DNA from 2 places in the Nocardia sp. NPDC060255 genome. Region 2 is predicted to be linked to the other one. Evidence: riboswitches for the same ligand, from Rfam matches in the RefSeq annotation. Region 2 holds a riboswitch; the other holds the start of a gene.

Region 1 (5,686 bases), on a different contig from region 2:
CGCGCAGTTCGCGCAACCGGACGGGCTGGCGTTTCTGGCGTCCTCGGCGTGGAAGACGGTGTCCGGCAACCGGACTCCGATGGCGCAGGTGCTCGGCATTCGTCCGGCGGGTGAACTCCTCACGACGGCAGCGGTTTTCGTGACGCCCGACACCAGCGTCCGGGATGCGGTGATCCGGATGACCGAGCATCGCGTGTCGTCGGTGCTGATTCGGTTGCCCGACGGCGACTTCGGCATTTTCACCGATCAGGACCTGCGCGCCAAGGTGGTGGCGGCGGGGCTGTCGGTCGAGGTGCCGATCGCCGGGGCGATGAGTGCACCGGCTCGGCGGGTCAGTGCCGACCTGTCCGCCGAGACCGTGCTGATGGAGATGCTGGAGGCCGGTCTGCGGCATATGCCGGTGGTGTCGCGGCGGGGCGAGGTGCTCGGCGTGCTCGAAGACTCGGAGCTGCTCGCGGCGTCGGCGCGGCAGAGCTTCGTGCTGCGTCGGGCGATCGGCGCGGCGACGGATGCGAGCCAGCTGGCCCGAGCGGCTCGCGACATCCCGGGTACCACAGTCGAATTGTTCCGCAACGGGACGAAAGCGTCCGCGACGAGCGGCATTCTTTCCGTCGTGATCGACTCGGTGATCCGTAAGGCGCTCGAGCTGGCGCTCGCCGAATCGGCTGAGGCACCGGCCGTCGGGTTCGCGTGGCTGACGCTCGGCAGCATCGCCCGACGTGAGGCGATGCCGTCCTCGGACGTGGACAGCGCGCTGTCGTGGGCGGATGAATTGTCCACGGCCAGTGCACAACTGCGTGCGATCGCCGAGCGGACGCATGCCATTCTCGACGCGTGCGGGTTGCCCGCGGACAGCAACGGGGCGATCGCCTCGCGACCGAAATTCGCTCGTTCCCGGTCGGATTGGACGAAAGCGGCGGCACGCTGGCTGGATGATCCGCTTATCGATCGCGGGTTGGTGATGTCGTCGCTGCTGATCGATGGGCGGGTGGTGTGGGGTGATCCAGCGCTGCATGCGGTGCCCGCCGTGTTCAGCAGGATGCGGGCCGACTATCCGAATGCTTTGCGCCTGCAGTTGCTCGACGCGTTGTCCGGGCGGGTTCGGGCTCGGTCACTGCGGGACGTGCTCTCCCGGCGCGGCGGCACGTTCGATCTGAAGAGTCACGCGCTGGTCCCGATCGTCAACCTCGCGCGCTGGGGTGGGCTGGCCGCCGGGGTGACCGCCGCCACGACGCCGGTGCGGTTGGCCGCCGCGGCGTCGGCCGGGGTGATCGCCGAACGCGATGCCGCGGTGCTCACCGAAGTATTCGTCATGCTGCAGCGCATGCGGATGGTGCATCAGGTCGAGCAGCTGTCCGCGGGCCACCGGCCGGGCGATATCGTGCTGATGTCGGAGTTGTCCCCCTTGAATCGGAGCCTGCTCAACGACGCGCTGCGGGAGATCGCCGCCGTCCAGCGACGCGTTCGAGGTATCGCGATGACATCGGCTTAGAATGACGGCGTCATGGCGAAACAGGATGGTGAGGACCCGGGCCGGACCGCTGCGGTGCAGTCGGTCGACCGCGCACTGCTCGTGATGGAGATCATCGCCAAGCTGGGCCAGGCCGGCGTCACAGAGATCGCCGCCGAACTCGGTGTGCACAAATCTACCGTCTCCCGCCTGATCGCCGTGCTGGAATCGCGCGGTTACGTCGAGCAACTCTCCGACCGCGGCAAGTACCGGCTCGGCTTCTCCATCGTCCGGCTGGCCGGATCCACCAGTGCGCAGGTCGATCTCGTCGGGCAGAGTCAGGGCGCGTGCAACGCGCTGGCCGCCGAAACGGGGGAGACCACGAATATCGCTGTGCTGGACGGTAATCGGATCATCAATATCGTGGAGGCGGCGGGGACCGGGTCGATCGCGCTGCGGTCCTGGGTCGGGCAGAGCTGTCCGGCGCATGCCACGTCGAGTGGCAAGGTGCTGTTGTCCGGCCTGGAACCGGCGGTGTTGCGTAAGCAGGTCGGGCCGAAGTTGGAGGCGTACACCGAGCACACCCTGACAAAGGTCGCTGATCTGGCGGCGCAGTTGGTGGCGGTCAGGGAGAACGGATGGGCAAGTGTGCGTGAGGAACTGGAGATCGGGCTGAACGCCGTCGCCGCGCCCGTCTTCGACAGCAACGGGATGATCGTTGCGGCACTGAGCGTTTCGGGGCCGTCCTATCGGCTCGGTCCGGATCTCTTCGCGTCGACGGCGGAGCTGGCGATCGCGAGCGCCGCGGACATCAGTCATCGGCTGGGCTACTTCGGCTGACGAACTGGGGTACGGTTTCGTCATTGACAACGCGCGCGGCCGCCGACAATACTAAGTCGCGTGCCACGCCGTTGTTGCGCTATACGCAACACCTAGCGGTATCCGACAACTGAATACGCCGCACACGCAGCGGGAGATCTCCATCCAGGCGATGGAGAGCCGAAGGAGCAACACCTCCCGGGAATCTCTCAGGCCCAGTACCGCCGCGCTCAAGGCAACTCTGAAAAGTAGTGCACCACGCACTCGCCGACGGGGCAAACGCGATCCGCGTGAATCTCTCAGGCCATAGGACAGAGCGGGAGGAGCCACACCCCACGCGCGTATGCGTCGACGAAAGGCTCCCCATGGCTGATCCTGGCTCTGCCCTCCGCACCGAACTCGACGTCTCGCTGCGTGAATTCGACCCGGTCATCGCCGCGCTGGTCGATCAGGAGACCGGTCGCCAGCAGCGCGGACTGGAAATGATCGCCTCGGAGAACTACGCGCCGCTCGCGGTGATGCAGGCCCAGGGGACGGTGCTCACCAACAAGTACGCCGAAGGGTATCCGGGACGCCGGTATTACGGCGGCTGTGAGTATGTAGATCAGATCGAGACGCTGGCCATCGAGCGGCTGCGCGCGCTGTTCGGCGCCGAATACGTCAACGTGCAGCCGCATTCGGGCGCGCAGGCGAACGCGGCGGTGATGCACGCGCTGCTGCGTCCCGGCGACGGCATCCTCGGGCTGGCGCTGGACCACGGCGGTCACCTCACCCACGGCATGAAGGCCAACTTCTCCGGTCGTCTGTATGACGTTGCGGCATACCATGTTCGGGCCGAGGACCAGTTGGTCGACATGGCGGAGGTGGCGCGGCTCGCGCAGGAGCATCGGCCGAAGCTCATCGTCGCGGGCTGGTCGGCCTACCCTCGGCACCTCGACTTCGCCGAATTCCGGCGCATCGCCGATGAGGTCGGCGCGTATCTGATGGTCGATATGGCGCACTTCGCCGGGCTCGTCGCGGCCGGGCTGCATCCGTCGCCGGTGCCGCACGCGCATGTCGTCACCTCGACCACGCACAAGACACTGGGTGGGCCGCGTGGCGGATTCATCCTCGCCGCAGCGGATTTGGGGAAGAAGCTGGATTCGGCGGTGTTCCCCGGGCAGCAGGGCGGACCGCTCGAGCATGTGATCGCGGCCAAGGCGGTGGCCTTCAAGATGGCGGCGGAACCGGCGTTTCGCGAGCGGCAGGAACGGACCCTGGTCGGCGCGCGCGTGCTCGCCGATCGGCTGGTGGCCGAGGACTGCCGGGGCGCCGGTATCGGTGTGGTCAGCGGTGGCACGGATGTGCACCTGGTGCTGGTCGATCTGCGCGATGCGGAACTGGACGGGAAGCAGGCCGAGGACCTGCTGCAGAACCTGGGAATCACGGTGAACCGCAACGCGATTCCTTTCGACCCGCGGCCGCCGATGATCAGTTCCGGACTGCGGATCGGCACGCCCGCGCTGGCCGCGCGCGGCTTCGACACCCCGGCGTTCGCCGAGGTCGCCGACATCATCGCGACGGCGTTGTGCGGTGGGGACGCCGCGGCGCTCACCGCGCGGGTGGACGCGCTGGCCGAGCGATTCCCGCTGTACCTCGGGCTGCGGAACCCGGCGTGACGATCAGCGTCTTCGACCTGTTCCGGGTCGGCATCGGGCCGTCTAGTTCACATACGGTCGGGCCGATGCGGGCCGCGGCCGCGTTCGTCGAACGGCTGAAAGATGCCGACGTGCTGCACGAGACGGTCGCGATCCGGGTTCAGCTGTACGGATCGCTCGGCGCGACCGGCCGCGGGCACGGCACGGTCGAGGCGGTGGTCGCCGGGCTGTCGGGTGCGCAGCCGGAGAGCATCGACCCGGACACGATGAGCGCCACCGTTGCCGCGGCGCGCGCCACCGGTCAGCTGTTTCTCGGTGGCGCGCAGCCGATCGCGTTCGCTGTCGACAGTGACATCGAACTGCTCGGGCTGACAAGGTTGGCCTTCCATACCAACGGGATGCTGTTCGGCGCGTACGACGATGCGGGACGGGTGCTGCTCGAACGCCAATACTTCTCGGTGGGTGGCGGTTTCGTCCTCGACGAGGATGAGATCGACGGCCGGCCCGCCGACGCGGCGGTCGCGGTCGCGCATCCGTTCGGTTCAGCGGATGAGCTGCTCGCGATCACCGCCGCCACCGGGCAGTCGATCAGCTCGGTCGTGCTCGCCAACGAAATGTCTTGGCGCAGTGCGGAGCAGATTCGAGCGGACCTGCTCGACATCTGGAATGTCATGCGCCGCTGCGTCGAACACGGAATGTCGACGGGCGGGGTGCTGCCCGGCACGCTGCGAGTGCGCCGCCGCGCCGCGACCTTGTTCGAACGCCTTGGTACCGAGGCGGAGGAGAACGACCCGCTGCGCGCGATGGAGTGGGTCACGTTGTACGCGATGGCGGTCAACGAGGAGAACGCCGCGGGCGGCCGGGTCGTCACCGCCCCGACCAACGGCGCCGCAGGCATCATTCCCGCTGTCCTGCACTACATTCAGCGTTTCATCACCGACGACGAGGACAGCATCGTCGAATTCCTGCTGACCGCAGCCGCCATCGGCCAGCTGATGAAGGAAAACGCCTCGATCTCCGGCGCCGAAGTCGGCTGTCAGGGTGAGGTGGGTTCCGCCTGCGCCATGGCCGCCGCCGGCCTGGCCGCGGTACTCGGCGGCACCCCTCAGCAAATCGAAAACGCCGCCGAAATCGGCATGGAACACAACCTGGGCCTAACCTGCGACCCCATCGGCGGCCTGGTCCAAATCCCCTGCATCGAACGCAACGGCATAGCCGCCGTCAAAGCAATAACCGCCGCCCGCATGGCAATCCGAGGCGACGGCATCCACCACGTCTCCCTGGACCAGGTAATCCAAACCATGCGCGCCACCGGCGCCGACATGCTCGACAAATACAAAGAAACCTCCCGAGGCGGCCTAGCCGTAGCGGTAGTCGAATGCTGACCCCCAAAATCCGCACCCTAACTCGGGACATGCACTGGCTTTAGGGCCCTATTCCGAGTGCAGATCCCGAGTGAGAGTGCAGATCTTCAGCGGCGCTGGGGGTCGGGGACGATCACGACTTTGCCGGTGACGGTGCCGGATTCGGCGAGGGTGAGGGCTTCGGCGGCTTGGCTCAGGGGGATTCGGGCGGCGACCTGGGGGCGGAGGGTGCCGTCGGCGGCCAGGGCGAGGACCTTGCCGAGGTCTTCGTTGAGGTGATTGCGGAAGCGGGTGAGGTTGCGCTTGCCTGCCCAGATGTTGTAGAAGTGCGCGTTTCGCTTGTTGGGGAGCGTGTTCCACAGCATCAGCTGGCCGAACAGCTTCAGCAAGGGCAGGCGGGAGTTGCCTTCGTCGTT
Region 2 (5,686 bases):
TGGACCTACGGCAAGAACCTCGACGGCACAACGCCTTACAAGGTCCAAGCCGCCACCGCGCCCCTGTCCAACGATCAACGCACCAAGGTCAGTAACGCGCTGGACGCCGTCGAAGCCAGCGAGCTGCGCTCCGATCAGGCGTATCCGACACTCATCGCCGCATACAAGAGCGCCATCAAGGGATACACCGCGGGCCGCACGAACTCGGTGCTGCTCATCACCGATGGCCCCGAGGACGATTCGACCGTCACCGGCGCCAAACTCGCCAGCGACATGGCCGCCGCGCTCGACAAGGACCACCCCGTCCGCGTCGACATCATCGTCATCGGCGGCCAGGGCACACAGACCCTGAAGAGCATCTCCGAGCAGACCGGCGGCGCCTACACCCGCCTGTCCACCTCCGACGACATCGCCTTCGGCTCCGCAGTCGTCCACTCCCTCACCACCCCATAGCCGCCGCACGCCTTCTGATCCCCCGCACCAGCTCTCGCATGCGATTCCCGGTGCGCGAAATCAAAAGGCGCGCGTCCCCCCACCCACCAACCGACCGAAGGCGCCCTTCACCCCGTCTCAGCGCGTGAAGGGCGCCCTCGGTCAATGCAGGGTCGCGGGTGAACAATCGACCGAGGGCGCCCCTCAGCCGGTCTCAGCGGATGAAGGGCGCCCTCGGTCGATGCCAGGTCGCGGGGGACCGAAGGGGGCCGTCAGCCGGTGTGTACGGCTGACGGGCGCCTTCGGTCGGGTTGATCAGTCGGCGTAGGCCTCGAGCGGCGGGCACGAGCAGACCAGGTTGCGGTCGCCGTACGCGCCATCGATACGGCGGACCGGCGGCCATACCTTCGCCCGCGCGTGGCCGAGACCCCTTGGGTAGACGGCGGTTTCGCGGCTGTACGGGTGCTCCCACTCGCCGACCAGGCAGGCCGCGGTGTGCGGTGCGCCGCGCAATGGGTTGTCGGTGACCGGCCAGACGCCGGCCGCGACCTGATCGATCTCCTTGCGGATCGCGATCATCGCCTCGATGAAATCGTCGAGCTCGGCCAGGTTTTCGCTCTCGGTCGGCTCCACCATCAGCGTGCCCGCGACCGGGAAGCTCATCGTCGGCGCGTGGAACCCGTAGTCCGCCAGCCGCTTCGCGACATCGTCGACGGTGACGCCGGTCTGCTTGGTGATCTCCCGCAGGTCCAGGATGCACTCGTGCGCGACCATGCCGTGCTCGCCGGTGTAGAGCACCGGGAAGTACTCGTCGAGCCGGCGCGCGATGTAGTTGGCCGAGGCGATCGCGGTCAGCGTGGCGTCGCGCAGGCCGTCCGCGCCCATCATCCGGATGTAGGCCCAGGTGATCGGCAGGATCGAGGCCGAGCCGTAGTTGGCGGCCGACACCGCGTGCGAGTCGGTCACCAGCGGATCGCCCGGCAGGTACGGCGCCAGGTGCGAGCGCACCGCCACCGGTCCGACACCCGGACCACCGCCGCCGTGCGGGATGCAGAAGGTCTTGTGCAGGTTCAGGTGGCTGACGTCGCCGCCGAACCGGCCCGGACGGGCAAGCCCGACAAGGGCATTCAGGTTCGCGCCGTCGACGTACACCTGGCCACCGGCGTCGTGCACCAGCGCGCACAACTCGGCGACCTCGTGCTCGTAGACACCGTGCGTGGACGGGTAGGTGATCATGATGCAGGCCAGCCGGTCGGCGTGGTCGGCGATCTTGGCCCGCAGGTCGTCCAGGTCGACGTCGCCGTTGTCGCGGCACTTGACCACCTCGACGCGCAGCCCGGCCATGGCCGCCGAGGCCGCGTTGGTGCCGTGCGCGCTGGACGGGATCAGGCAGGTATCCCGGTGCGTGTCACCGCGATCCAGGTGGTACCGGCGGATCGCCAGCAGGCCCGCGTACTCGCCCTGGCTACCCGCGTTCGGCTGCAGGCTCACCGAGTCGTAGCCGGTGATGTCGGACAGCCACCGCTCCAGGTCGTGGATCACCTGCAGCAGGCCCGGCGCGTCCTCGACCGGCGCGTACGGGTGCACGCGGGCGAAGCCGGGCCAGGTGATGGCCTCCATCTCGGCGGTCGCGTTGAGCTTCATGGTGCACGAGCCGAGCGGAATCATGCTGCGGTCCAACGCAATGTCCTTGTCGGACAGCGACCGCAGGTAGCGCAGCATGGCGGTCTCGGTGTGGTACTTGGTGAATGCCGGATGGTCGAGGAACTCGGAGGTGCGGTTCTCGATCGCGACCGCGGGCGCCGGTGCGGGCTGCTCGGAAGACAATGCGGTGCCGAAGGATTCGAGCACGGCCGCGACATGCGACTCGGTCGTCGCCTCGTCGCAGGCGATGCCGACATGATCGCCGTCGACCAGACGCAGGTTGATCCCACGCGACTTCGCCTTCGCGACAACGGCTTCCGCACCACCGGGCACATGCGCGAGCACGGTGTCGAAGAACGTGTCGTGCACGACCGCACCGTCGAGCCCGGCGGCGATGGTGGCCGCATGCCGGTGCACCCGACGCGCGATCTCGCGCAGGCCGTCGGCACCGTGGTAACTCGCGTACATCGCCGCGACGATGGCCAGCAGCACCTGCGCGGTACAGATGTTGGAGGTCGCCTTCTCGCGGCGGATGTGCTGCTCACGCGTCTGCAGCGCCAGCCGGTAGGCGACATCGCCGTCCGCGTCCACCGAGACACCGACCAGTCGGCCCGGCAGCTGCCTGGCATACGCCGTGCGCACTGCCAGATACCCGGCGTGCGGGCCGCCGAAGCCGAGCGGGACACCGAAACGCTGGGTGGTGCCGAAGCACACGTCCGCGCCCTGGTCGCCCGGCGAGGCGAGCAGCGTCATCGCCAGCAGATCCGCACCCACAGCGACCAACGCACCACGCTCGTGCGCCGCGCTGATGACCGACGTCCAGTCCACTACCCGCCCGGAAGCGCCGGGAGCCTGCACCAGCACACCGAAGAATTCACCTTCCGGCAACTCGCCGGACGCCAGATCCGCAGGCACCAGCTCGATCCCGAGCGGCTGCGCCCGGGTGGTCAGCACGGTCTTCGTCTGCGGGAACAGGTCGGTGTCGATGACAAGCCGCGCCGACTTGGACCGGCTGGCCCGCTGCAGCAGCGTCATCGCCTCGGCGGCCGCGGTGGCCTCGTCGAGCATGGACGCGTTGGCCACGTCCATGCCGGTCAGCTCCGACACCATGGTCTGGAAGTTGAGCAGCGCCTCGAGCCTGCCCTGACTGATCTCCGGCTGGTACGGCGTGTACGCGGTGTACCAGGCCGGGTTCTCCAGCAGGTTCCGCACCAGCACCGGCGGGGTCAGCGTGTCGTAGTAGCCGAGCCCGATCATCGACGTGGCCACCGTGTTCGAATGCGCGAGGCCGGCGAGTTCGGCGAGCACCTCGTGTTCGGTTGCGGCAGGCGGCAATCCGGCCAGGCCGGTCCCGTCGAGGATGGTGGCGGGCAGGGCTTTCGTGGCGAGCTCGTCCAGCGAGTCGACGCCGACGACGTCCAGGATCCGGGCGATTTCGCCCCGATCGGGTCCGATATGGCGGTCGGCGAATGAGCGAGTCACGGCAGCTCCCATGTGGGTCGGGCGGGTCGACGGCGGTCGACGGGTACCAGCCCTCCCCCTCTGTCGTGTTGCCTGAGAGATTCGGACGCGCGACCGCAATGAAGGTCGAGCCCCTTTCCCCATGGGCGGGCGGCCCGAAGCCACCGCTTTCCAGAGGCGCCCAAGCCCGCACGGTCCCTGATGCCTGAGAGATTGACGGGGAGGTGCTGCTCCTTCGGCGCCCGGACTCTGTCGAACCCGGGACTCTCCCGCACGGCGTTGGCGCGCCACCAGTTTAAGCCGACGACACGCCGGAACGTGTCACTGGTCCCGTCCTTGCGGGTGTCGCGCTGGTCACGCCGGTGCGCGGGGTTCTCAACCAGGAACATATGTAGATGCGCATATCTACTTAACCTGATGTTTTTGATACGTTCCAAACCGGCCGGTCCAGACCGCGCCCCCATCGCCGAAAATCAAGTGCCACACAGCACGACACCCCGCTACCCTCGGTATGTCGGGGAGGCGGGGTGTCGTGTCTGTCTACTTTTAACCGGTCTTGCGACTCATCCGTGCCTTACGCCGGTAGGACAGCTCGTCCTCCGGCCGCTCGGTCACCGCGGACGCGCGCTCCGCCGGGAAGTTGGCGATGGCGCCGGTGAGTTCGTGCATGGCACCGCTGATCGCGATGCCGAAAACGCCCTGCCCGCCCTGCAGTAAATCGACTACCTCCTCGGCCGAGGTGCACTCGTATACCGAGGTGCCGTCGGAGAACAGCGTGATCCCGGCGAGATCCTGCACTCCCCTGCTGCGTAAATGGTCGACCGCGATGCGGATGTTCTGTAACGAGATGCCCGCGTCGAGCAGCCGCTTCACGATCTTCAGGACCAGGATGTCCTTGAACGAGTACAGGCGCTGGCTCCCCGAGCCGGCGGCGCTGCGAATGGAGGGCACGACCAATCCGGTACGCGCCCAGTAGTCGAGCTGCCGGTAGGTGATCCCGGCCACCTGGCATGCACTGGGAACCCGGTAGCCGACCAGATCGTCGGGAACCGAGTCGTCCGGGAACAGGCCTGGCTGCGTTACATCCTGCGATTCCTCTGCCACTGACCACTCCCTTGCTTCGCCGACGGCTAGCCTCATCGATGACCCGGCTCCGTTTCGACCACTGCTGTGCTGACGACCTGGCCAAAACGGACGTGGCCCAACTATCGAGATTACTCCCCCTGATTGTCAGGGCAGCACCATCGTCAGGCCAAACGCGACGCGCGGTTAAACTCTCAAGCTCTGGTTAAGGGCTGATCCCCCGGTCATCCCGCGAAAACGCCGGATTGCCGGAAAGGTCCTGTTCAGCTATCTGTGGCCTTGAAATCGTCAGGCGAGACCGACTCCAGGAATTCCTTGAACTTCTCCACCTCGTCCTCGCGCTCGTCCGGCATCACCAGCCCGGCCTCCTCGAGCACCGGCTCCTCGGCATAGATCGGGCAACCCACCCGCAAGGCGATCGCTACCGAATCCGACGGCCGCGCCGAGATGTGCAGATCGTTCTCGAACACCAGATCCGCGTAGAACGTGCCCTCCTGCAGATCGACGATGCGCACTTCCTTGAGGGTGTGCCCGAGCTCGGTGATCAGGATCTTGATCAAATCGTGGGTCAGCGGGCGGATCGGAGTCACCCCCTCCTGCTCCAGCACGATCGCGGTCGCCTCGGCCTGCCCGATCCAGATTGGTAGGTACCGATCCCCCGAAACCTCACGGAGCAACAGCACGGGCTGATTCTGTGGCTGTTCGACACGAATGCCGATCACACGCATTTCACTCATCGCACTGCCTCCCATTACTCACACCAGCCGCTCGCCGGCCGCCCGGCACGACCACCGCAGAGCTCGCCGTACCACGAGTCTAGGCGAACCCGCGCGCGGGCAGCGGTCCGTGTGCACAGCCGAAATCGGCGTGTTGGCTGACCGCAACATGACACGGATTCCGTGTCAACGGTTCGGCCGGGATGTTCAGCCGCCCAGCGACGTCCGCACCGACGACTTCACCAGACACGCGTGCAGCGTCAGCGATAGCGCCGCGAGTTCGCGCACCGTTTCTTCGGCTCGGGCGCGCGCGCCGGCGTCGCGGCTCTTCGCGATCGGGGCGGCGATCT

The links. Region 2 has a riboswitch for glycine ahead of gcvP (aminomethyl-transferring glycine dehydrogenase). Riboswitches for the same ligand answer to the same signal wherever they lie in the genome.
Region 1: linked by a shared signal. The riboswitch ahead of glyA (serine hydroxymethyltransferase) and the one ahead of gcvP (aminomethyl-transferring glycine dehydrogenase) in region 2 are both predicted to bind glycine.

What each region holds. Positions count from the first base shown of each region.
Region 1 is NZ_JBHXAU010000004.1:280,267-285,952, forward strand. It holds gene ACFWF1_RS11415 (putative nucleotidyltransferase substrate binding domain-containing protein) at 1-1,492, shown strand, start outside; gene ACFWF1_RS11420 (IclR family transcriptional regulator) at 1,505-2,290, shown strand; glycine riboswitch at 2,501-2,594, shown strand; gene glyA (serine hydroxymethyltransferase) at 2,635-3,927, shown strand; gene ACFWF1_RS11430 (L-serine ammonia-lyase) at 3,924-5,291, shown strand; gene ACFWF1_RS11435 (medium chain dehydrogenase/reductase family protein) at 5,378-5,686, opposite strand, start outside.
Region 2 is NZ_JBHXAU010000029.1:93,191-98,876, reverse strand. It holds gene ACFWF1_RS37005 (VWA domain-containing protein) at 1-453, shown strand, start outside; gene gcvP (aminomethyl-transferring glycine dehydrogenase) at 748-3,570, opposite strand; glycine riboswitch at 3,720-3,819, opposite strand; gene ACFWF1_RS36995 (MerR family transcriptional regulator) at 4,084-4,677, opposite strand; gene ACFWF1_RS36990 (bifunctional nuclease family protein) at 4,884-5,357, opposite strand; gene ACFWF1_RS36985 (MerR family transcriptional regulator) at 5,544-5,686, opposite strand, start outside.